One region of the Paenibacillus sp. CF095 genome, then DNA from elsewhere that is predicted to be linked to it. Evidence: predicted binding sites of a transcription regulator. Region 1 holds the regulator's gene; the other holds the start of a gene.
What was found. Region 1 encodes LexA, which represses DNA repair genes until DNA is damaged. Its sites were predicted from a motif close to CGAACATATGTTCG; they were not measured.
Positions count from the first base shown of each region.

Region 1 (12,263 bases):
AATAAATTTAAGTGTATTTTGATCCGAATAGTCTTTCAGTGGTGTACTCAGAAGTGTCACCCGTTCACGGTCCTCTGAAGAGTAAGGAATCGGTGGTTCTGCCGGGATCACTTCCTTGGTATCCTTCATGTCTTGCTGGAATTTCAACTCTTCTTCACTAAACATCGATTGCAGCAGATCTGTGGTACCCCCGTAGGCAAATACACCACCAGAGAATCCATAGTCAATACGCAAGTCTTTCGTTCCTTTCGGATTCAAGCCATTGTAGTTCACGTCTTCTACCAATTTACGTGTTCCGCCCTCTTTGGTAAATGTTTCGCCTTCAACGCCCCATTTGGCAAACTCTTGACCCTCATCGCTGTAGTATAACCAATCAATAAATTGCATAATAGCTTTGAAGTTTTCGCTTTTTTGAATTTTCCCGGAGATCATAACACCGTTTTCAAGTCTGGAGCCGGACATTAATTGCCCTTTTGGTCCACCAGGTACTGTAATCTTTGCAACTGAGTATTTACCTTCTCCCAGCGTTTTGTTCATATCATTTCGGTGCAGCACCACCGTTTGGGAATTACCATTAATCATGAATGATTTTCCGGATACAAATTTCTGTACAGCCTGATCATCATCCTGTGTAAAGCTCTCCTTATCGAGTAGCCCTTCGGATACCAACTTGTTAAAGTACGTTAGCAACTCTTTATATTCTGGTGTTGTAGCCGTGTACACAAACTCATCCTGATCTTCCTTATACGTCAATCCGTTACCAAAACCCCATCCAGCCTTGGTACCAAAGCCAGTAGCAGCGATGTTCAACGTACTATTAAATTGGAATCGGTCCGAAAACGGAATGGAATCCGGATAAATCTCTTTCAGTTTCTTCGCTGCATCATACAATTCGTCCCATGTGGTCGGGATGGCGATGTTATTTTCTTCAAAAACATCCGTTCTTACGAGTAGTGTGTAATCTGGCCATACTTCTTCATGCAGACCCGGGAGTACATAGTACTTTCCATCTTCCTGTCGAAGTCCTTCAAGTTCATCTTCCAGACCCCATTTTTCCACTTTATCCTTGAAATTTGGCATCAAATCAATATAATCACTAATTGGCAAAATCGCACCGGAGGATACAAATGCAGACTCTTCACCAGGGTACGTTTTAGGAATAACCAGTGGTGCATCACCGGAGCTAATCAACAGAGATCTCTTCTGAGGGTAATCACTCATGGGTACAATCGTTGGCTCAAGCGTAACACCCGTCAGTTCGGTAATTTTATTAAAAAGTAACCAGTCTTTTTTGTATGGATAACTAGGTTGATCACTATATAGTATGGAGAGATTAAATGGCTCAGTCGCCTTGAATGTATCCCCTACATTGTACGTCTCCATCGCTGCCTTGGTTTGAACTTCTGTGACGTCACCTCCAGCTCCGGTACCGCTGCTACATGCTGCCAGAACAACGGTCATCATTGTTGCCAACACCATTTTACCAACAAACTTACGTGGCTTTTGATTCATTTAGGTTATCCCCCTGAATTTGGTTTAGGTTGACCTTGCCTTAAAACTTTTTAATCAATCTCTAAAAGTTAATCATGTGAATCACTCTAGCTGCTGCGCATTACTGTTTAACAGACCCTAACATGATACCGGTTACAAAGTATCTTTGGACAAATGGATAGATGGTGAGTATCGGCAAGATGGTTAATACCATCGTTACTGACTTAATATTGGCAGCAATCTGTGTCAGGTTATCAGCTGAGGTTGCACCGGCAGATGCCCCGCTTGTCGCTCCTGCAATCATATTGCGCAAATAAATGGTGACCGGGAACAGTTCTTTTTTGTCCAAATACAGAAAGGCTGGGAACCAGGAATTCCAATGACCTACTGCGTAGAACAACACCATGGTTGCCATAACTGCTTTACTAAGCGGCAATATAATGCGTAACAAGATCCCGTAGGTGTTCAAACCGTCTATGGAGGCAGCTTCCTCCAGTTCTTCAGGCATATTTTCAAAAAATGACTTCATGATCAGCATGTTGTATATGCTAATTGCGCCAGGAACAACAAGTGCCCACATGGTGTTGTTGAACCCAAGGGAATTAATCAAGACATAGTTTGGAATCAATCCACCACTGAAGAACATCGTGAATACGGCGAACATCGTCAGAAACTTGCGACCCATCAACCTCTTTTTGGACAGAGCATATGCGAAAATAGTCGTCATGAACATGGAGATTAACGTACCTACTACAGTGTAGATAATCGTATTTTTATAATTGGTCCAGAACATGCTGTCACGCGAGATGGTCTTGTATGTCTCCACATTGAATCCTCTTGGGAACAAACTAACCTTACCGGAATTAATATAGGACTCACTACTGAAGGATTGTGCCACGACATTTAAGAATGGATAGAGTGTTATGAATACCACGAACAGCAGAAAGATGACATTGAATACTTTAAATACCTTGTAAGATCTGGATTCCTGCATGATGCTCCTCCTTTACCATAAGCTTCTTTGTGTCAGTCTGCGTGAGATGGCATTTACGGAGAACACCAGAATCAGACCGATCAGCGATTCGAACAAGCCAATTGCGGTAGCATAACTGAAGTTACTGGATTCCAATCCGACCCGATAAAGGTAAGTGGAGATCACATCAGATGTCTCGTAGATCAACGGGTTGTACAAGAGTAAGATTTTTTCAAATCCAACAGCCAGGAAATTTCCCATGTTCAAAATCAATAACGTCACAATCGTTGGCAAGATCCCTGGTATTGTTACATGAATCGTTTGCTTCCACCGATTGGCACCATCGATACGCGCAGCTTCATACAAAGAATCATCAATGGTTGTCAGTGCAGCCAGATACAGAATCGCTCCCCAACCCATACCCTGCCATACCTCAGAAGTGATATAGATTGTTCTGAACCATTCAGCCCGCTGCATAAAAGGAATATTGTCTCCGGTAAAGAAAGCCACCAGCCCATTAATGGAACCATTCACTGCTGTCAGCTGCAGGATCATACCCGCAACGATAACGATGGACAGAAAATGAGGCAGATATGACGCGGTCTGTACAAACTTTTTGAATCGTTTACTCTTCACTTCGTTAAGCATCAAGGCAAAAATGATTGGAACCGGGAATGTAAAGAGTAACGCAAGTCCGCCTAACATAAGCGTATTACCGAATACTCTCCAGAAGGTAGGGTCCTCAATAAACATTTTGAAGTACCTTAATCCAACCCACGTTTCTCCAAATATACTTCCCCCGGGAACAAAACGTCTGAACGCAATCACATTACCAATCATCGGCCCATATTTAAAAATAAGGAGATAGATGATGGGAAGGATTAATAGTGAATACAGCTGCCAGTCTTTGCGGAACAAAGTTGCTGCCGTTCGTAATCTGCTCTCTTTACGTAAAGATGTCATGGTTAACGTTGTTTTAGCGGTTTCCGACTCCATGTGTTTTCACTCCGATCCAGGACTTGATAAGTAAGAGTAATTCATGTACAACTCCCATCGTTTCTCCTCTTGTAGAAGACAACCAATCCTTCAACTTCACCCCCACTACGAAATAGATAAATGCTAAATGTAAGCGATATCAATTTGATGTATTATGTAGAATCACACAATCCAAGGTGCTTCACATCATTAATTAGCACTTACTAAGTGGTGTGATCTCCAAATCGAAATAAGCTTTTTCAAAATATTAAGCGCTTACAATCAATAGAAAATAATTAGCAATAACTCCCTGCTTCCATTTTAATGAAGTAAGTCAAAAAGAAATTGCTTTAGGACAATCTAAATACTAGTCATACTAGTATGTTAGTTATATTCTAATCCAGCTTCCCCCTAATTTCAATAACTTTTAGTAAAAAAAATGGAGATCTCTTTTAACAAGGTAATTTAGTCAACAAGCTCAAATAAAAAAACATTGGTAACTTCAAGAACGACAGCATCGTTCATAGAAGCTTCCAATGTTTCAGGGTGCTGAGGAAAGATGTTATAGCTGATCTGCTTAGAAATTAGCAATAAGCTGATTTAATTCCGATAAATGCGTTATTTCATGGTCTGGCGCATACGTTTCATTGTTGGTCTTATGCTCACGGTTAATCCATACGGATTGGATGCCAGATGATAAAGCACCACGAATATCAGTCGTTAACTTGTCTCCAACCATCATGCTCTCTTCGGGTTTAACACCCAGTTTATTCAAAGCATGTTCAAATATCGACGGATCTGGTTTTCCTTTTCCGAAGTTACCCGAGATAATAATCTCATCAAAGAAAGGAGTCAATTCAGGTACACCATCCAACTTCTCTTGTTGCAAAGCAGGACAACCGTTTGTTAACAACAACAGTTTGTACTTTCCTTGTAACTGGCGCAAGGTGTCCATCGTTTCTTCGTATACATGAGGTCTGGATCTCCGTTCTACTCCAAACTGCGCGGCCAACTGTTCAGCAAGATCTTCCCGATCTATACCCAACTTCAACAAGCCACGACGCCAGGATTCTTTACGGTAAACTGGAGCAAGCTGTTCCAACTGACGGAACTCAGGTTGATCCCCACCAGTAAAGTTAGCCCATAGGCCTTCAAACGGATTGATTCCAATCATTTTAGTGAAAGGAAAGGTTTCATATGATTCATACAGTCCACGTGCCTCATTACGAACAGCTTCTTCAAGTTCTTCTGGTTTAACCCCAGTCTCTTTCGCTGCGATTAGACAAGTCTCATGAAAAGCTTCTCGAACACTACGCTCATCCCATAATAAAGTATCATCTAGGTCGAACAAAATCGCTTTTAACGCCATTCCGATCATCTACCCCTTTATGCAATAATTACTTTTCGACGGTTTCCACGGTGATCTGGTGTGCTTTTGCAAACTTCAACAAACGTTCGGCAATCGCATCTGTATCGTAACGGTTCAATAACTTGGTAAACACCCATCTTTTCCCGCGACTGTTATGTTCGATAACAACTGTACCTGGTTCAATTCTGAATTTGACAATATCGTCAACCCCGATTGAACGTTCACGATTACCCTTCGTCGTGATAATCCGATTACTGCTAATCTTGATGTATGGACGGCGAAGCATGAAGATGACTGCCAAAAATACGTAAAGCAGCATCGTCACCCAGTCCCAAGTTGTCATTGGAGCTTGCACAAGGAATGTGCTCATAAACAGATACAAAAAGGCGAGACCAATCAAAAATATTGGGAACAACAAGCTGCGTCCCTTAAAGACTTCTTCACCTGGTGTACCCGTGATTGGTTGACCACTTTTTTTGCGTTGCTGATTTAACTGCTTGGAATTTTTCTTAACCGTTCTCTCGAACGAACGCGACATGAGAATCCCCCTTATGTGTCTTTGTATCGGCTTACATAACTGTAAACCAACATTTCCCCCTATAAATTGCACACTCAAAATAACAGGAAGAAACCTAAATATCATAATGATATCATTAGGTTTCGTTAGTGTTTGAGTTTGCCTTGGTGGCCTTTGTCATTCTCATCATCAACAATCTCAATGGTATCCAGTTGTTGTCTGAAATTGTTGCGAATATTACTCAAATAAATCTCTCTTAGCTCGGCACGTTCAGCAAGTTCTTCCTCCGACAATCCAGTGGACTTTTGCTTACGAGCCAATTCGTTAATGCGTGCTACCAGACTATCTATATCCAAGCTTGTCCCCTCCAAAAATACAAAGTCATATTAACTTTGCCATTATAAAGGCAGCTTGTCAAGCTGACACGCGTTAACACTCATTGATGTGCATTTTATTCTGCAAATTGCGGTAGAGCTAGTACTTGTCCCACTTGGATGGAAGTTGTATGAAGTTGATTCACTTTCTTAATTGCTTCTATATAAATACGTGTATCCATATTCGTCGGTTTATGTTCCAAAGAAATACTCCATAATGTTTCCCCTTGTGAAACAGCTATCTTTCCTCCAGGCAGAACATCATTCTCATTGCCAGCAAATACAGTTAAAACGGTGCTACATCCAATAAATATAATCAAAGAGGTAATGGCTACCTTTAACATCCATGAAGAAATCTTGAAACGCGCTAAAACCTTCTTGTAGTTCCCTATTTTAGTCTTCACCAGTTCCGAATTCATTGGTTCATAAATGCTTTGATAAGTAGAATATCTCATTAAATACCCGCCTCCAAACGTTTGTTCCTATCTGTTGAAATCAATATAACACGAACACTTGTTTTGTTCAATAGATTTTTAGAACAATTGTTCGCTTCTTTTTTGAAGGAGAAATTTCTTATTTCACTTCCTTTTGCAAAGCATTTGCAGTATTATGCTCTGACTTTTGGACAATTTCTGTTCTATAAGTTAAAAAACACTGATTTAATGCTATTTTATTTAGAACTTATGTTTGTACGAACGGAGGTTCTATGTTATAATTTTCCCAAACGTTACTAAAATGGGGTTGATACGGTATGTCGAAGATATCCAGCAGGCAGCAGGCTATTCTGGAGTTTATACGAAATGAAGTCCGGTTGAAGGGGTATCCTCCTTCCGTACGGGAAATTGGTGAAGCGGTTGGACTTGCTTCCAGCTCAACAGTACATGGACATTTGGATCGTTTGGAGAAAAAAGGTTTGATCCGACGCGACCCTACCAAGCCAAGAGCCATTGAGCTTTTGAGCCAGGAAGAATCTGAGCATTCTCATCAATTTGCTCATAGCGTTGCACGTATTCCTGTCGTTGGTAAGGTTACAGCCGGGGTTCCAATCACTGCAACCGAGAACATTGAAGACTACTTCCCTCTTCCTACACATTATGTAGGCGAACAGAAAGTGTTTATGCTTTCGGTAGTCGGAGATAGTATGGTGGAAGCTGGAATCGTTAACGGAGATTACGTTATTGTCCGTCAACAGCAAACTGCTGATAACGGTGATATCGTCGTAGCAATGACTGAAGACGATGAAGCTACAGTGAAAACGTTCTATAAAGAGAAAGATCATATTCGCCTTCAACCGGAGAATGCGACCTTCGAACCTTTACGTTTGAAACATGTTAGTATTCTGGGTAAAGTCATTGGCCTTTTCCGAGATATTCATTAATATTTAACTTGAGTAACAAAACTAGATGTAATGAAATACGAAAGAGGTTGTCCTGATCAACAGGACAACCTCTTTTTTTCATGTTTATGTTATTTTAGCGGATAATTATTCACTGCGTTTCAGAACACTCTTGTGATGCGAGAACACATCAAAGCTCTGTTGCCCGTGATATGAGCCCATACCGCTCTCTCCTACACCACCAAACGGGAGATAGTGTGAAGTCATATGAGAAAGTGTGTCATTAATACATCCCCCACCGAAGGATACTTGATTCAAAACCTGATCTTGCAGTTGCTCATCCTGTGTGAAGAGATATAATGCCAATGGTTTTGGCCGACGAACAATCTCATCCAGCATAGGTTTCAAGTCACTGTACGTAAATACAGGAAGAATCGGACCGAAGATCTCTTCTTGCATGACAGCTGATTCCCAGTTCACATCTCCAAGTACAGTTGGCTCAATCAGCAACTGCTCACGTACAGATCGTCCACCTATCAGCGTTTTGCCATCTGTGAGGAATTTCGATAACCGATCAAAGTTACGAGCATTGACAATATGCGGGAAATCAGTGTTCTGTAACACATCATCTCCAAATTTATCTTTGATCTCTGCACCAATCAGATTGATCAATTCATCATGAACTTGTTCATGTACAAGCAAATAATCCGGAGCAACGCAAGTTTGGCCTGCATTCAGGAACTTACCACGAACAATACGTTGGGCCACCAGCTTCAGATCTGCATCGCTATGGACAATAGCAGGACTTTTACCGCCCAACTCAAGAGTTACAGGAGTCAAGTGCTCCGCAGCTGCCTTCATCACAATGCGACCAACACCCGTGCTTCCTGTGAAGAAAATATAATCAAACTTCTCTTTCAACAATGCTGTGCTGGCCTCGACTTCCCCTTCCATAACGGCGATATACTCCTGAGGGAAGATCTCCTGAATCAGATCATACGTCAGACGAGATACGGCTGGTGTTAATTCAGAAGGCTTGATAACTGCACAGTTACCGGCTGCAATTGCTCCAATCAGTGGACCGAAGGCCAATTGGAAAGGATAGTTCCAAGGTGCAATAATAAGCGCCACTCCGTATGGTTCAGGGTAAATGGTGCTCACCCCATCCGGCATAGCCGGATTGGTTGGGACTTGTTTAGGTGAAGCCCATTCCTGCAGGTGTTCTAATGCAAAATCCAGTTCACCCAAAACAATACGAATCTCTGAACCGTAAGCTTCCGCCTCTGATTTGTTCAAATCTGCCCGAAGTGCATCTTGAATCCGTTGCTGATACTTTTCAATTCCTTTTCTAAGCTGTTGAAGCGCATTAATCCGATACTCGATATTTTTAGTTTGTCCTGTATAAAAGAATGTACGTTGTTCTGTCACTAGTTGTTTTGCTTGATCCATATTAACATCTCCAATTAATTATTTAAAATTAAATTGTTCAAAATTCAAATAAAGTATACCTCTTCTATATGAAACTTTCAACATACAAATGAAACATCCATTTGTATGTATTGGACGATGGTTGGAATTTTAAAAGAGTGAATGCTAGTATTCCTTTCTATCTGTGGCTATCAGAATTTCTAAGGAAGTTTGATTTAAATCTTTTGCTTCAGAAAGTTTAACATTAATGAAAAGTGAGTTTTGCGATTATCTAAATCGACGAACGAATGTGTTTGTTATAAAGGTAAACCTTGGTCACAGATAAACACAAAAAAGTTACGTGGGCTAATGAAGAAGAATTAGGGGAAATTTTTTAATTTGCTTTAAGATGATTTATCCATTCCTGGCCACAACTTCACAACGAGCAGATTTTAATCCAACAACTACTCCTGAGAGCGGTCTTCGAAGAAAGGGTTAAATAATATCAAATCAACTTGTACTACTTCTATTAAAAAAACTCATCTAGTATCTCACTCATCCGCTGCATTTCATGATCGTCCAAATCTGTTTAGATTGGATATACTACTTAATCAGTTGGAGGAATTTTTGGAAGTTACGTTAGTAGATCTGTAGGGGGGGAAATACAAATCACAATGTAATATATGTCATATTTTTACATTTAATTATGTGGTATTTTTAGAAAGTAAAGTTTTATAAATCATTTAAAGACAGATTGTCAAGCTAAGTGCGACAGTTCCTCTGAAAAGGATTCGTGAGCGGTTCTCCACCTCAAGCATTTTCGGGGTCTGTTATTGATCAAATCGAGTGAGCGGACAAGATCTTCATCCTCTACCCTAGCAAAATCCCTACCCTTGGGGTGGAACTCTCGGAGTAATCCATTCCCATTTTCATTGGATCCGCGTTGCCAGGAGGAGTACGGATCAGCAAAATAAACGTCTAGGCCATGAGTAGTTTCCACACTGGCATAGCAAGCAAATTCCTTGCCACGGTCAGCGGTGGCGGTGAGGAATGTCCCTTGGGGGTATTGTGAGATGGCTACACCCAATGCGATTTCCATGGACAATGCCGTCCGATCCGGCATAAGAATCGCCGTATACAGACGTGTCTTCCGTTTAATGAGTATGGCTACGCACCCTTTACTTTTCCCACGCCCTGAAACTACGGTATCCAGTTCCCAGTGTCCAAACGTTTCACGAGAACGGACTTCCTTCGGGCGATTCGAAATAGACTTTCCAACCGTAAATTTACCGCGAGTTTCAGTGGGTTTCTGACGCTTCCCTTTGTCCCTCAGAACGTGTAGTACACCTCGAACCAGCCTCCCCGTGTAAATCCAGCGATAGATGGTTTTGAAGGAGACTACAGGTAGACCATCGACGCGGAAACGTCCAATAATCTGTCCTGGAGACCATGTGGCCTCAAGTTTTTCCTCCAGTGAAGCAGCCAGAGTATCGGACCATTTACTGTTAGGTATCGAAGCCTTACGACGTTCCTGATAAGCACTTTGAGCTGGCTCCGCCTGATAGGATCCAGATGAAGCTGCACGCTATCTGAGGTGGCTTCGAGTGTCCAATTGGATTAGGAGGCTTTAAAGATATAAAAGGGGTTCTTAATAAATACATTAAGCTAATTCTGCAGAATATGAAGTTTAAAGCTTCACATAATCAATGGTTTGATGCAGCTCTGCCTTCTCCATACTTCCAAAAACATTAAAATCTCTGAGGAACTCATCGAACTTATCCCTCAAATCGCTGACCAAGGAGCACTTCGAAGCTCCCCCTCCAGCTTTGTTGTTAACTTTACCGCATACGTACTCTCCGTATAGGACGGATGCTTTCCATATAAAAGCTCGATCTTCCATAATGCCTCAACCGTATTTGGCATCTCGCTGACCTGAACATCCGGCGCAAACCATCAAGCCCCTAGAAAAGAAAAAAGACGACCCACCAATTCGAGTCGCCTTCATTCCAACTCAATGCCAGTTTAAAAAATCACGAAACGACCCAAACAGCTCCGTCAAAATATACCCCGAAAATGAAGGGGAACTAGAGAAACTGAAGAACAACTGGATCGGACAAACTTCATGAATAAGTATAAATCTTCATAATAAACAGAAAAGTTTCAGCGCTAAGTACACAAGTAGATCTTATATAAACTCGAAGTCATAGCTCACGTTTTTAAAACTTGATGATACGAACAAACACTCTAAACAGCGACCTATTGTAAATCATCACCATAAGATATCATTATTTTAGCCCGGTATCGGTTAGTATTAATCCACATTTACAGGCTCGATCACTTCGAATAAAAATGGATTACCATTTAAATATTCTCTTATGTATGCTTGGGCATACTTTTGTTCATCGATTAAACTGGTTGTTTCTCTTGGATCAGAGGAGTGATGGCAGGAGTTCTCGATCATGAACATGACAAAAAAACATTCCAGATCCCGAATATAGTCCGTTTCCAACTTCCTAATACTCTCATAACCTTGGATAAGCATCCATCGATGCTTTGGCCAAAGCTCCAATATGGTGCCTGCCATATCGTAGAGATAATATCCGTACCCACATCTTCCAAAATCAATCGGATAGGGTTGATTATCCTCAAATACCATATTACCGGTATGTAAATCAGCATGAATGAGTCCATAGTTATGTTCACTTGGATGCATCGTGGTAAGTTGGGATACAACCTTCTCAGCTGCATCTTGATACAGCTTCCATCCCTCTTCGGATAAAAAACGCTCATAGTAACGTTCCAACTTAGCCATTTCACGTTTAAAACTTTCTACTCCCCAAGTAGGTCTTACAAAATCAGAAGGTGGATTGAAATCCTTTGCTGCTTCATGGAGCCTGCTCATCAATACACCCATATTATATGCTTGGCTATCTGTAAATTCACCTGCTGCTTTTTCACCCTCTATCCATCGCATCATCGTTATATAAGGGCGCCTATATCCTGTCTCTGTTTCGATCTCCAATACATAAATACCATCACAATTTGCCATCCCTTCTGGTACTTTTAGATCTTTCGATTTGTTCAGTGCTTGTAACAGTAGGAGTTCCGAACGAACTTCCTCTCTGCTTAATCGGTCCGAATGAATGCGAAGTAAATAATTGTTATCTGTACTGGTTTCAATTTTATACGTGATCGTATCGCCGGATAGTTGAATAAACTGGATGTTATCCCATTCTAAGTCATACTTTCGAATTGCAGATAAAGCGACTTTCCTTGCTCTGATTAATAACGCCCGCCGTTCTTCATCAGTATCAAATCTAAAAAAATCATTCATTTGTTATCCCCCTGCAGTTTTTATGAAGTAAATCAACTACTTCTCTTATATGTTATTATAACGATAGTAAAAGCTTGAAAATATGTAATAAACAATTTAAACTATACTATACACAAAAAAGTCACATTGGAATTTCTTCCAATGCGACTTTTGTTAAGCTATTATTTTGTATAAACGATCTTTTTAATAGTATCGCTTGAAAGGCAAAATCGATCTGAAAGTTTCTCGATAGTGTCACCATCGAGAAACTTTCGCCGGATTTCATCATTTCTAAGATTATAATTTTTCTGCTGCCTGAATTTTCACCCCAATTTTTTACGCAAACCTTTTGATTTAGGGACGTAAACCAATCCACCGTTCATATACTTTTGTATTTCATTTAGTAATTCTTCCGGAAAGATGCTGTCGGCATTTACATATCTCATGATAGCCGCTCCTTAAAATAGTTGAATTTTAAGGTAGCAAAGTCTACACTATAACAATTATC
Region 1 covers NZ_FMZN01000001.1:1,300,906-1,313,168, reverse strand. The annotation lists gene BLS69_RS05810 (ABC transporter substrate-binding protein) at 1-1,512, opposite strand, end outside; gene BLS69_RS05805 (carbohydrate ABC transporter permease) at 1,613-2,485, opposite strand; gene BLS69_RS05800 (ABC transporter permease) at 2,498-3,427, opposite strand; gene BLS69_RS05795 (HAD family hydrolase) at 4,017-4,808, opposite strand; gene BLS69_RS05790 (hypothetical protein) at 4,837-5,346, opposite strand; gene BLS69_RS05785 (DUF896 domain-containing protein) at 5,472-5,681, opposite strand; gene BLS69_RS05780 (LysM peptidoglycan-binding domain-containing protein) at 5,777-6,154, opposite strand; gene lexA (transcriptional repressor LexA) at 6,451-7,077, shown strand; gene BLS69_RS05770 (aldehyde dehydrogenase) at 7,183-8,484, opposite strand; partial or broken gene BLS69_RS05765 (IS30 family transposase) at 9,200-10,009, opposite strand; gene BLS69_RS05755 (phosphotransferase enzyme family protein) at 10,754-11,776, opposite strand; gene BLS69_RS32895 (hypothetical protein) at 12,079-12,201, opposite strand.

Region 2 (12,263 bases), 770 kb from region 1:
TGAAGTCAACTTGCCCACGTTCCTGTTTGGCCTGTCGATAACGTTCTCCAAATGTACTAACCAACCTTGACAACTCCTGCATGAGTGGTGCCGCCTGCTCCAGCTCCTGCCAGAACGAAAACGCAGTTCTTCCGAACAGTGAACCTTTCAGGTCGGTAACTGCCTTTTTCGCAGCCTCACGGAGTTCCTTCACCTGATCCTGTAAAGCCGGGTCCGTTTGATCCTTTTTGCAGGGTTTCAGTTTGCCAAATGCAGCGGGTTGAAACACTTCAGGCAACCTCTCCCATGGCATAACCTGGACCGCAGACAATAGCTCTTCCACCATCACCAGGTCTTCTTTTAACGTATCTGCATAAGGTGCCGGACCTTCAAGCTGCATGGAAATATGGATACCTTGACGGAGCAGTCCTGCTGCACCACTTAAAGCAAGAGCCGCATCACGCAAAATACTCTGAACCCATGCTGAATGTCCAAGTGCCTCCACACTTTCCACCTGAAAAGCAGATGCCATCTCTGAGAGCCAATGATCCGGCCAGGAATGACTGCGGGAGAAATCATACAATCGTTGCACCAGTCGATGCATCGCATCATCATTTCGTTCTCCACTGAACCAGTCCACCAATTCGCGGAATGTACTCCCTTCATCTTCTTCGCCATACTTTTCCTCAAATAGCTCTTCAAGCAGTTCCTGCCGCATGATTTCCGCTTCATTTTCATTTAGGATACGGAAAGCTGGGTTCAACGGAATTTGCTGATAATAACGGCGAATGACTTCCATACAGAATGAATGCAGCGTTGTAATAGATGCCCGTCCAAGCAGCGACAGCTGCTTACGCAGATGCTCTTCTCCAGGCTGTTCTTCAAGCGCACGTTCCAGCGCTTCCCGAATCCGTTGTTTCATCTCGGCGGCGGCCGCTTTGGTAAACGTAGCTACAAGCAAGCGATCCACACTGAATCCTTGGGAGGGATCTGCGATCTTACGAATAATTCGTTCAACCAATACAGCTGTTTTGCCTGATCCCGCCGCTGCGGCAACAAGGATGTCTTCTCCGCTTTCCGAGATGGCACTCCACTGGTCATCACTCCAGAAGCTTCCTTCCGGTTTTGGCATATTCGTCATGATGTTTCCCCTCCCTTGGTGTGAGATAACATATCCCAGATTTGCTGTTTGCCCGGTTTGGACAACAGGTTGTATTCATTTCCTTCTATATTCTCATCAAACTGACAAACAGGCTTATACGGACAGAACGTACACGCCACTTCCTGCTGAATACGATAAGGCTCAATGGCCACATCCCCATCTGTAATCCGGGTACCAATCTCGCGGATATTACTGCGAACCGAAGCAAGCAGCGTATCCCATTGCTCTGGCGTAGCTACAGCGGCGCTGCTATAAAAGCTTCCGTCCGCCTTAAGGGCAACTGGAATAATAGCTGAATATCCCTTATCCAGGGTGTTGTCCATTTGAGCAATTGCGTCCCGATCCGCCAGCAGCAAACCTTTCATTTTGAACCGTTTCAGCAGTTCTTGTCCTGCCTGCTCTGATGTCATGCCGTTTGCGGATTGCAACAGCGGGTTATGCACATGGAAATACAACGTTCCTCCCGGCATCGCCGTTTCCCCAAGCCATTCTTCGGCAGCACTAAGTAGCACCTCCAGATAGGTGAGCATCTGCAATGACAGACCATAGTACACTTCATGTAACTTGAGGTCCGTCTGGCTTGATTTATAGTCAATGACACGCAAGAGCAGACCATTCTCGCCTTCTGCCACATCCACACGGTCAATCCGACCCACGATCTCCATCACACATCCGTTCTCCAGTTCAAAACGTAGTGGCGGCAGTGTTTTATCCGGTCCAAAATCAAGCTCCAGCCCAATCGGTTCAAAACTTCCACGTCTGGACTGTTCACCGAGAATAACGGATGCCCGACTAACAATGTCCTTTAATTTGCGGAAAATATAACCGTATCGCTTGGTGCTCAGCAAAATCTCCCCTTGCAGCTGTGGTGCAATCTGCTCCACAGTTTGCTCGGCTTCCTGACGGCATTGGTCTGGAGTCAAACTGCCCCAACTACGATTTTCTTCGCGCAACCGCATAGCCAGCTGGCTTAGCGCAGCATGAAACAGCTGTCCAATATCAGGAGCCTGAAGGCGGTACAATTGCCGTTCTTTGAGGCGTAGCCCATGCGAAGCAAAATGCGAGAACGGACAAGCTACGAAACGCTCCATTCGCGAGACACTCGTCCTCACCTCTGTGCCATACAGTCTGCGACTGGTAGCTGTACGTAGTGGTAATGCTCTATTACGATAAAAGATCGATCCCAACAACCGCTCCAGCTGAGGTCTGCTTGTCTCCCGAGATACATGCCAATTGTAGACCGCCCACCACATTTCAGGGATGTCTTCTCCGCGACGCCATTTGCGCAATTGTCCAATGAGCGTTGACAGACTCTGACCTGGATGGGTGACATAGGACCAATGCGCTTCTTCCGAGTTCACAACCGGTGGTTGAGCGAGCAATGGCTGTTCTTGTAGACCAAACATTTTCCGTACATGGCGGACAATCTCGGAAGGAAGCAGTGCTTTTCCCTCATCATCAGCAACCGGGTAACTCAGCCACAACTGGCTGCTTGCCGCTGTAAGTGCCGTATAGATTAGAAAACGTTCATCCAGCATCTGCCTGGTTGCACCTGGTCCAAGCGCCATGCCTCGTTCCGTCAGTAACGCTCTCTCCAGTTCCGTTAATACACCATCATCCTGAGGTACGGCGGGCAACTCACCATCAACTGCACCAAGGATAAATACATATTTGATGTCCTGAAGGCGTGTACGGTCCATAGAACCCATCAAAACCTGATCAAGTGCTGGTGGTACCAGACCCAGCTTCAGTTCCGTCAATCCGGTCTCAATCATCCCGGCAAACAGAGTGATATCCAGCCGTTCATTCCCCATCATATCGACCATCTGATCCAATAAATCCAGCACAGCTCCCCACATCTGCCGATGTTCTCTCGACCGTTCGGGGTCACCTTGAGCTTTAGCTTCAGCAGACATATGTTCCAACTTCCATGGAATTTCGGCATCTTCCAGCAGTCTGTATAGTGCCTCGCATTGGGCTTTGGCTGTCTTTGCCTTTTTCATTCGTTTCTCAAAAACACCCAAGGAATCTGTAATGACCGTTCGGCAGCTCTCCATTAAAGAAAGCATCTGGTCCCGTCCTCGACTACGGCCATCCTGACCGTTGTCTTCCAGCGACAGGCTTGGCACATACTTCCACGGTTTGCCGTCAGTCCAGCGATATCCATGAATACCACAGGCCAGTACATAATTCTCAAGCTGGTCCATATCTTCACGAGTGATGGAACCATCACGCGGAAGCAGCAGATCCGTTTTGACACAACGAAATACATCCTCGTAACGCCAGTGGCGCCGAACAATATCCAGTGCGGAACGGATAAACTCAGATAATGGATGATGAAGTTCATTTCTTCTGCGGTCCAGAAAGACGGGTACGTCATAATCCCTGAATAGAGGTTCAGCTATATCAGCGTAGGTATCCAACTGACGAACAAGTACCGCCATATCCCGATAACGCGCACCTTCGTTTTGCGCCAGACGCCGCATCTCACGCAGTGCTCCCTCCATCTCAGCTCGTCGGTTCTCCGCTGCAACCAGTCGGATTCCGGAATCAAGGCCATCACTTTTCCACCGAATTCGGCGGTCGAAACCAGCCTCCAGATGAGCAAGTCCCGGACGATCCTTGTATCTCGGTGGAATCTCCGAATCTAGCACGGTTATATCGCTCGGTACACCCAGTTCATCAGCCATCCCTTTGAGACGCGCGTAGGCACTCGCCGTGGGATAAAACAGTTCCAGTTCTCCAGGCAGTGCGCCGTGATCATAAGGACGATCCAATGTCAGTGCAATCGTCACGGAAGACGACTGCAACATTAGCCGACCGATCACACTCATCTCCTGTGGCGTGAATCCCTGAAAACCATCAATCCAGATCTGGGCATCCTGCAGCAATGCACTTTCCGACAAACGATCTGTCAGCTCGGTCAATGTGTCTTCATCATCAATATATAAATTGGTCAGTTCCTGTTCATAGTCACGATATATCAGATTCAAGTCATGCAACTTGTCCTCCAGAATTGGCGAAGTAGATGAGGTATTCCCTCCAGACAGCCCTTCTTCCAGCAATGATGGATCAACTTCATAACGTTTAAATTCACTATATAAGTCATTTAACTCGCCTATAAAACCCAGCTGGCTGCCGGATGCACCAAACAGCTTCAATTCTTCCTTACGGCGCTGGATGACTTTGTAAAGCAGCATTTTTTTTCCTTCGGCTCCGATCGGAATACGAGCAGAACCACCTGCTTCTTGCATTACACGATAGGCTAAACGGCGAAAGCCGAGCACTTCTGCACGCATGGTACCTTTAATTGCTCCAGAAGACACCAATGCCTGCTCTGTTCGAAAAGAACTCTGTTCGGGAACGAGTAAAATTAAAGGTTTACCTTGCGGCTCCTTTTGAAGCAGGGATGTAATTTCCCGGGTAATCAGCGAGCTTTTACCGCTGCCTGCCCGGCCAATAACAAAACGAACGGACATGTCTAATCCTCCAAACCACACGTACAAGATTTTAATTCCCAGTATAACATATCTGACTTGGTTCGGAACATACGTTTGCCACTATTCGGTAAAACCGGAGATCATCTCCGTTAACACAGCAAAACAGCAAAAAGCCCGCAGCTATCACACTGTGGACTTTTGACTTGATCTATACTTGATTGGAACGGAAATCATACAATTAATTCTTTTTACTGCGCACTTCGAAAATAGCAAATTTCAAGTAATGTCCTTCATCCACTCCCAAAATTTGCGGGTGATCCTTACCGGCTGCTTTCCAGTCGATCAGACGAAGCACTTTGCCTGCATCTTCTGCTGCATCCGCAATCGTGTCCAAGAAAAGGTCAGGACGCATGTGATACGAACAGCTCGCTGTTACCAAATATCCGCCCTCATTAACCAGTTTCATTCCTTGCAGATTGATATCCTTATATCCACGGCATGCACCTTTGACTGCTGATTTCGTTTTGGCAAATGCAGGAGGATCGAGGATGACCACATCAAATGTTTTACCGCCAGCTGCCAGCGCTTTGGATGTATCCACTTTCTGTTCGCCTGCACGTGCACGTGTGGTACGTTCATCCAGCCCCTTCACTTGTTCACGCAAGTACTGGAATGCATCAGCAACTACAAATTCGACCCGGTCGGTAAAACCGTTCAGCTCCACATTTGTTCGTGCACTCTCAATGGCATGCTCCGAAATATCAAGACAAGTCACTTTTTTGGCTCCATACTTGCAAGCATTCAACGTAAAGCTGCCCGTGTGTGAGAAACACTCCAGTACAGTAGCACCGTCCCAATAAGGGAATGTAACTACCTTACCGCTTTTATTCACAGGTAAGAGTTGCTCTGTGCCATCCTGCTCGGTCGTTTGAAGTGTAATTCCACTCTTGTAGCCCCAACCCTTCATGAGCGGTTCGATGGCTGCACGATTCTCGCGTTGGTCGAAGAAGTAACCTGTCTTCTGTCCTTCCACGATATCCACTTTAATGAGTAGTCCATTCTCTGTAACGGTGACCTGTCGTGGGCACTCTCCGTACAGCGGACCTTTGGTCTGCTCCAAACCTTCGAGTTCACGAATTGAGACATCACTGCGCTCATATATGCCTTCCGGCTGCATTACTTCAATGAGCGCCTGTACAATCGCTTCACGGCAACGATCCATGCCAAGTGTAAGCAACTGTACAACGAGGATGCTGCCGAATCGATCAACGATCAATCCTGGCAGAAAATCAGCTTCTCCGTAAACGAGACGGTATGCCTCTCCATCCTGGATAAAACGTTCCCGATGACGCAAGCAATCACGGAAACGTGCTGCAAAAAACGCGGTGTCCATCTGTTCGGACTCCAGCGGTTGATAAGCTACAACTCTTACTGTGATTTGAGATGCAGGATTGTAATAACCTGTCGCCAGATAGCGACCTTGATGATTCAATACATTGACCAGATCTCCCGGTTCCGGGTTTCCGTCAACAGAGGCAATTTCATTGTTAAATATCCATGGATGGGCATGTTCAAGTCGCTTTTTGCGACTGCGTTCGAGTGTAACTGATGGCAAGGTAGATCCACTTCTTTCATAGTTAGTTGAAAAGATAGGTTTGGTGCGGCGCGTAGGTGGCGTTTCGGTTACGAATCGATCTTCCGATCGCTGTTGTCTCCAGATTTTTTTGATTCCCTTTTTTAAAGGGAAAATCCGGAGACAAAGGCGCACGCTTCGCTTCTTCAGATTCGATTTCGTCCCCTCCACTACGTTTGCACGAATCACCGTATCTTTCGAATTGGGGTGCGACAGTTAAGATGCTTCAGTGACGAATTGTTACTACGGTCGCTTTATTTAAATGACGTTACGGTTACGGATTGGTTTTGAGCGTTTTTATTCTTTTTTTGGACTTCCCTACTAAAAAAGTCTGAAATAACCGCAACACATGTGCGGCTTGCTTCCGCAGATTAGATTCGTCCCTCCACTACGTTTGCACGAACCACTGTATCTTTCGAATTAGGGTGGGGTAATTTAGGTCGCTTCCCTCTGAATTCCTTTAGGCTTGTCATGGTTGTCTTTTCTTACTCATAGGATGAGTTAAGGAACCCGGACGGAAGGAATGATATTTTTATGTTTAGAGATGTGATATTGCCCCTACTCTATGGGCTTATTATCTTTTTTGGTGGCATGAAGCTGATGGAAACTGCCTTACAACGTATGGCAGGGCCCATGTTGGCAGGTTGGCTCAATCGCGCCACCTCTGCTCCATGGAAAGGCATGGCCTTCAGTGCGGGCGCAACGGCCCTGTTACAGAGCAGTACTGCGGTCACCGTACTCACCATTGGACTGGCTAATGCCAGATTAATTACCTATGGACGCACACTCGGCATCATCCTCGGTACCAACATCGGGACATGTCTGACGACGGAGCTGGTGGGATTACAGATCGGACGTGCTTCCCTGCCGCTGCTTGTCCTGTCGCTTACGGGCTGGGCCATGTTTGTTGTCCTTGGTGAACGCAACCTGGCCGCTCCTCAACGCACGCGCCGGACACTGTTTAACATCCAGTACAGCTTCCTCGCAGCTGCGGGATTTGCACTTGTTATGACAGGCATTCAGGTAATGCAATCCATTGCCTTACCCTTGCGGAGCATGGGCGTATTTCAATGGTTTCTCGACCGCTCGGCAGACAGCTTGTGGTGGGGCTTCCTGGCAGGTGCCTGTCTGACAGCGCTCATTCACAGCAGCGCAGCTGTCATTAGCATGGCGATTACGCTCGCAGCCACAGGGGTATTACCTGTGGAGATCGGCATCGCCATTGTGATTGGGTCCAACGTCGGGACCTGCATCACCGCTGTGATCGCTGCCGCGGGCGGAGCATCCGCAGGCAAATTTGTCGCAGCCTCCCATGTTGTATTAAACATTGCGGGAGCGCTGCTGTTTATGCCGCTGATCGGCCAGCTGCATGCAGCTTCGGCCTGGCTGTCAGCGGATAACGGGGCACAGATTGCGCATGCCCAGACCCTTTTTAACATCACCAGTTCACTGCTTGCTTTGCCATTCTGTTACTTGCCAATCTGGCACAAAAAACCACCGGTCCACGCCCCAGCGGCGAAGTCACCCGTGGCTTGATGATCTGCCTATCCTGACACACAGAACGCGCGGGTAACTGACTCGAACAATAATGCGTTATACGTTAATGCCTAACTTGTTCAGGGCTACACGCAAGATATCATCGTTATTATCATATCCGCTCTGCTGCTGTAAGGACCATGCTTCTTCCGGAGCATACCAATCCACACCTTTGATTTCTTCAATCTGAGGCTGTAGATCACCACTCTCGGCTTCAACGAGATAATAATGAACTTCCTTGTCCACCGGGCCAAAATCTGCATGTTGGTACGTATAAGCAATAATATCAACCGGCTCTACAATGCGACCCACCATACCTGTCTCTTCCAAAATCTCGCGCAGTGCCGTTTGTTCGATTGTTTCTCCCTCTTCCATTTTGCCCTTGGCGAGAGTTGTTTTACCATAACGATCTACGATAAGCTGAATTTGAAGACGTCCGTCTTCCCCTGTTCTATAAACAACTCCGCCTGCTGAAATTTCTTTTTTGTTCATCGTGCTCTCCCCCATCAACTTCGATATCTTTATCTTATTTATTGCAAAAGAAGGACCTCATTCCCCCGGGTAAGCTCCCCAAGGAAATGAAATCCTTGTTTCTGACGCCTCGATCACATCGCGGCGGACTTAAGATTCTCTTCCAACACACGTACCAGCGTAGCCTGACTCTCGTTGACGCCGGCTTCAACCACTTTGACCCGGCACACTTTACCGACCATATCCATGGTTCCGTCAAAGACCAGTTGAATGTAGTTGTCGCTATAACCGTGCAGCTTGCCACTTCCCTCGCGGCCTTTGGCTTCACCTTCGGGAATAACATCCAGTACCTGTCCGACAAACTGCTCAGCGTACTCCAGCTGCATCTGCTCGGACAACTCAATCAGTTCATGCACACGTGCATTTTTGACTTCTTCGTCCACCTGATCTTCCATTCGTGCTGCTGGCGTACCTGTACGCTTGGAATAAGGGAATACGTGCATTTCGGAAAAACCGATCTTCCGCATCAACTCATAGCCATTACGGTACATCTCATCCGTCTCACCTGGAAATCCAACAATGATGTCTGTTGTAATCGCTACATCCGGCATTGCTTCCCGAATGCGAAGCATTTTGTTGTAAAACTCTTCTGTCGTATACTTACGGCGCATACGTTTCAACACCGTATCATCACCCGCTTGCAGCGGAATATGGAAGTGACGAACAAGTTTGTCCGAACGTTTGATCACGTCGAGCATGCGGTCATCGATCTGACTGGCTTCAATCGAGCTGATTCGAATACGCTCCAAACCCTCTACCTTATCCAAATCCCACAGCAGGTCGGTCAGATCATAGTTCTCCATGTCATCGCCATACCCACCTGTATGAATACCGGTCAGAACAATCTCCTTGTATCCGGCGTGTACGAGTTGATGCGCCTGTTGAATAATGCTGTTCGCCTCACGGCTACGTGAGAGACCACGAGACCATGGAATAATGCAGAATGTACAGAAGTTATTGCATCCATCCTGGATTTTCAGAAATGCGCGGGTACGGTCAGCAAAATCCGGTACGTCCATTTCTTCAAACACACGGGTTTTCATAATATTACGCACCGCATTAACCGGTTGACGCGACTCCTGAATTTCATTAACATATGGCAAAATCTTGTCACGGTCTTGTGTACCGATAACCAGATCCACCCCTGGGATGTCCAAAATCTCTGCCGGAGAAGTCTGCGCGTAGCAGCCTGTAACGGCCACAATCGCCTCCGGGTTGCGCCGAATGGCACGACGAATAATTTGACGGCTCTTTTTGTCGCCGGTATTGGTTACTGTACAAGTATTAATCAAGTATACATCCGCTGTCTGTTCATCAAAGTCCACTTGATCGTAACCTTCGTTTTTGAACAATTGCCAAATCGCCTCTGTATCATAGAAATTAACTTTGCAGCCTAAGGTGTAAAACGCCACGGATGGCATAATTACATTCCTCCCATTTCTCCGGATTCATATAGCACGCAAGTTAGTGCTGCCATTCCAGCTGTCTCAGCACGCAAAATGCGTTTGCCCAGTCCAACAGATACAGCACCTGCCTGATCAGCCTCTGCCGTCTCCTTCTCAGAAAATCCACCTTCCGGTCCAACCACGATCAAAACTTCTGCACTTGCATCAGGTGCAAGCTGCTCTACAAACGGCTTCAGTACATCTCTCAGCTGTTTACCGTTTTCTTTCTCATAACAATAACATACCAGGCTATAGCCCTCAAAAGAAGATAACAGCCCTTTCCAGGAAAGCGGCTGCTCAACAGTTGGAATGCGATTCCGGTGACTCTGTTCGGCAGCTTCCTTGGCAATTTTCCGCCACCGCTCCAACCGTTTGCCTTCTTTCTTGGCATCATATTGCACAATCGTACGTTCTGACAGGAAGGGTACAAATGATACCGCCCCAATCTCAGTACATCTCTGGATGACTGTTTCCATCTTGTCGCCCTTGGGCAAACTCTGTGCCACGGTTACACGAATCCGTGCTTCATGGTCCATCTCGAGAGGTTCGACAATATTTGCAGTAACTTGGCCAACTTCAATAGTTTCAATTTCCACGAGTGCTTCTTTGGAGTTTCCGTCACTGACAATCAGTTTATCTCCAGGTTTACCACGCATGACCTTGCCGATATGGCGTGCATCATCACCTGTGATGATCACAGCGTGTTCATTAAACTGTTCTGCAGATACAAAATATCGCTGCATTAGTCAATCCACCCATTCTGTCCTGTTATGACTGGAATTCACCCCGCCTGATGACAGGCGTGAATCCAATCGCCACAGATGATCATACAACTTTTACGTGTTTCTGACCAGTATATCAGCCCAAAACACGATACGCTTTTAGCGATATAATTCAATAACCAGCTTTGCCAGATCCACATACATCGTTTGCGCAAACTCATACAAAGGTTGAATCGTCACATTTTGCAACGGAGGTATAACAAGAATCAATAAGAAGATAAAAATGGACCATTGCTCCACCCCTTGCAGCTTGCGGCTGATTGAAGGTGGCACTACATCTTCCAGAATCCGATAACCATCAAGCGGGGGCAACGGAATCAAGTTAAACAGGAACAGGAAAAAGTTGGTTAAGTTAAAGATAGCGAAAAACGTTGTGATTGCTGTCAGCAACCGCTCATTATCAATGCCGCCGAGTGCTCCCGAACCAACCAGTGAAGCATAGATGATTGTACCGATGATCGCGAGCAACAGATTGCTCAGAGGCCCTGCTGCGGATACGATGATGCCCATCAATCTAGGTTTGTCGAAGTTAGCACGATTAACCGGAACTGGACGTGCCCAACCAAAGCCGGCAATAATGAGCAACAGCACACCAAACAAGTCAAAGTGTACAACCGGATTCAGCGTGACCCGACCCAACAGCTTGGCTGTCGGATCACCGAATTTGTTGGCAAAATACGCATGCGAGAATTCATGCACCGTAAATGCGATCAGGATGGTCAGCAGGAAAAACGGAAGCTGATCGATCGGATAACGAAAGAACGAATTCCAAAAGTCCATGGGTTACCCCTTTCTGGCTACAAACGCCAGCCAATCCTCATCACGGTGGATCGCACTCACTTCAAACCCGGAGGCTACCAGTGCATCATGTACAACCTGCTCTTTGTTTTTCCAAATTCCGGATACAATATAGGTCCCACCGGACTCAAGCGCATTATAGACATCGTCTACGAACAACAAAATGATCTCAGCCAGAATGTTCGCCACGACAACCTTAACTGGCAGTTGCACACCAAGCGCAGGGTCCTGACTCCCGAGGACGGACAACAGATCGCTCTCTTTAACCGTAATTTGTTGCTCCAGCCCGTTCAGTTCCACATTCTCCCTGGCACTGATTACCGCAACTGGATCAAGATCAAGCGCCAGTACATGTTTTGCCCCAAGTTTTATCGCTCCAATAGCCAAAATACCAGAGCCTGTACCTACGTCAATAACTTCCTCGCCGCCCTGAATAACCGTTTCCAGTGTGCTCAAGCAGAGGGAGGTCGTTGGATGTGTTCCTGTACCAAAGGCCATGCCTGGATCAAGCTCAATAATTTTCTCATCTGGACTTTCAGGCGTATACTCTTCCCACGTTGGTTTAATCGTCAGACGTTCCGATACGCGTACCGGCTTGAAATATTGTTTCCAGGCTGTTGCCCAGTCATTTTCATCCACTGTACGCGTCTCATAACGAACCTCACCTGTATCAATTCCAAATTCAGAGAGTTCCTCAATTCTCGGATTAACTTCGGACTGTAGTGCAACCATATCCGTACCTTCGGAGAAGTACCCTTTGATGACCGCAAAGCCTTCAGGAATATCATTCAAAGGAACGTCGTATAACTCACCATACGTTGTGTCCCGTTTTTTATTTAAAGTACCGGACTCTTCAATCGAAACCCCTCCAGCACCCGCTTCATGTAAAAAATTAGAAATCATCTCCACGGCTTCTTCTGTGGTATGTATTGTTAGTTCATGCCATAACATACTTGG
Region 2 covers NZ_FMZN01000001.1:534,585-546,847, reverse strand. The annotation lists gene addA (helicase-exonuclease AddAB subunit AddA) at 1-1,120, opposite strand, end outside; gene addB (helicase-exonuclease AddAB subunit AddB) at 1,117-4,620, opposite strand; gene BLS69_RS02360 (class I SAM-dependent rRNA methyltransferase) at 4,820-6,196, opposite strand; gene BLS69_RS02355 (Na/Pi cotransporter family protein) at 6,749-7,750, shown strand; gene BLS69_RS02350 (NUDIX hydrolase) at 7,808-8,242, opposite strand; gene mtaB (tRNA (N(6)-L-threonylcarbamoyladenosine(37)-C(2))-methylthiotransferase MtaB) at 8,356-9,702, opposite strand; gene BLS69_RS02340 (16S rRNA (uracil(1498)-N(3))-methyltransferase) at 9,705-10,469, opposite strand; gene BLS69_RS02335 (site-2 protease family protein) at 10,608-11,288, opposite strand; gene prmA (50S ribosomal protein L11 methyltransferase) at 11,292-12,257, opposite strand.
Region 2: the regulator LexA is predicted to act here: its motif matches at 4,685-4,698, upstream of addB (helicase-exonuclease AddAB subunit AddB).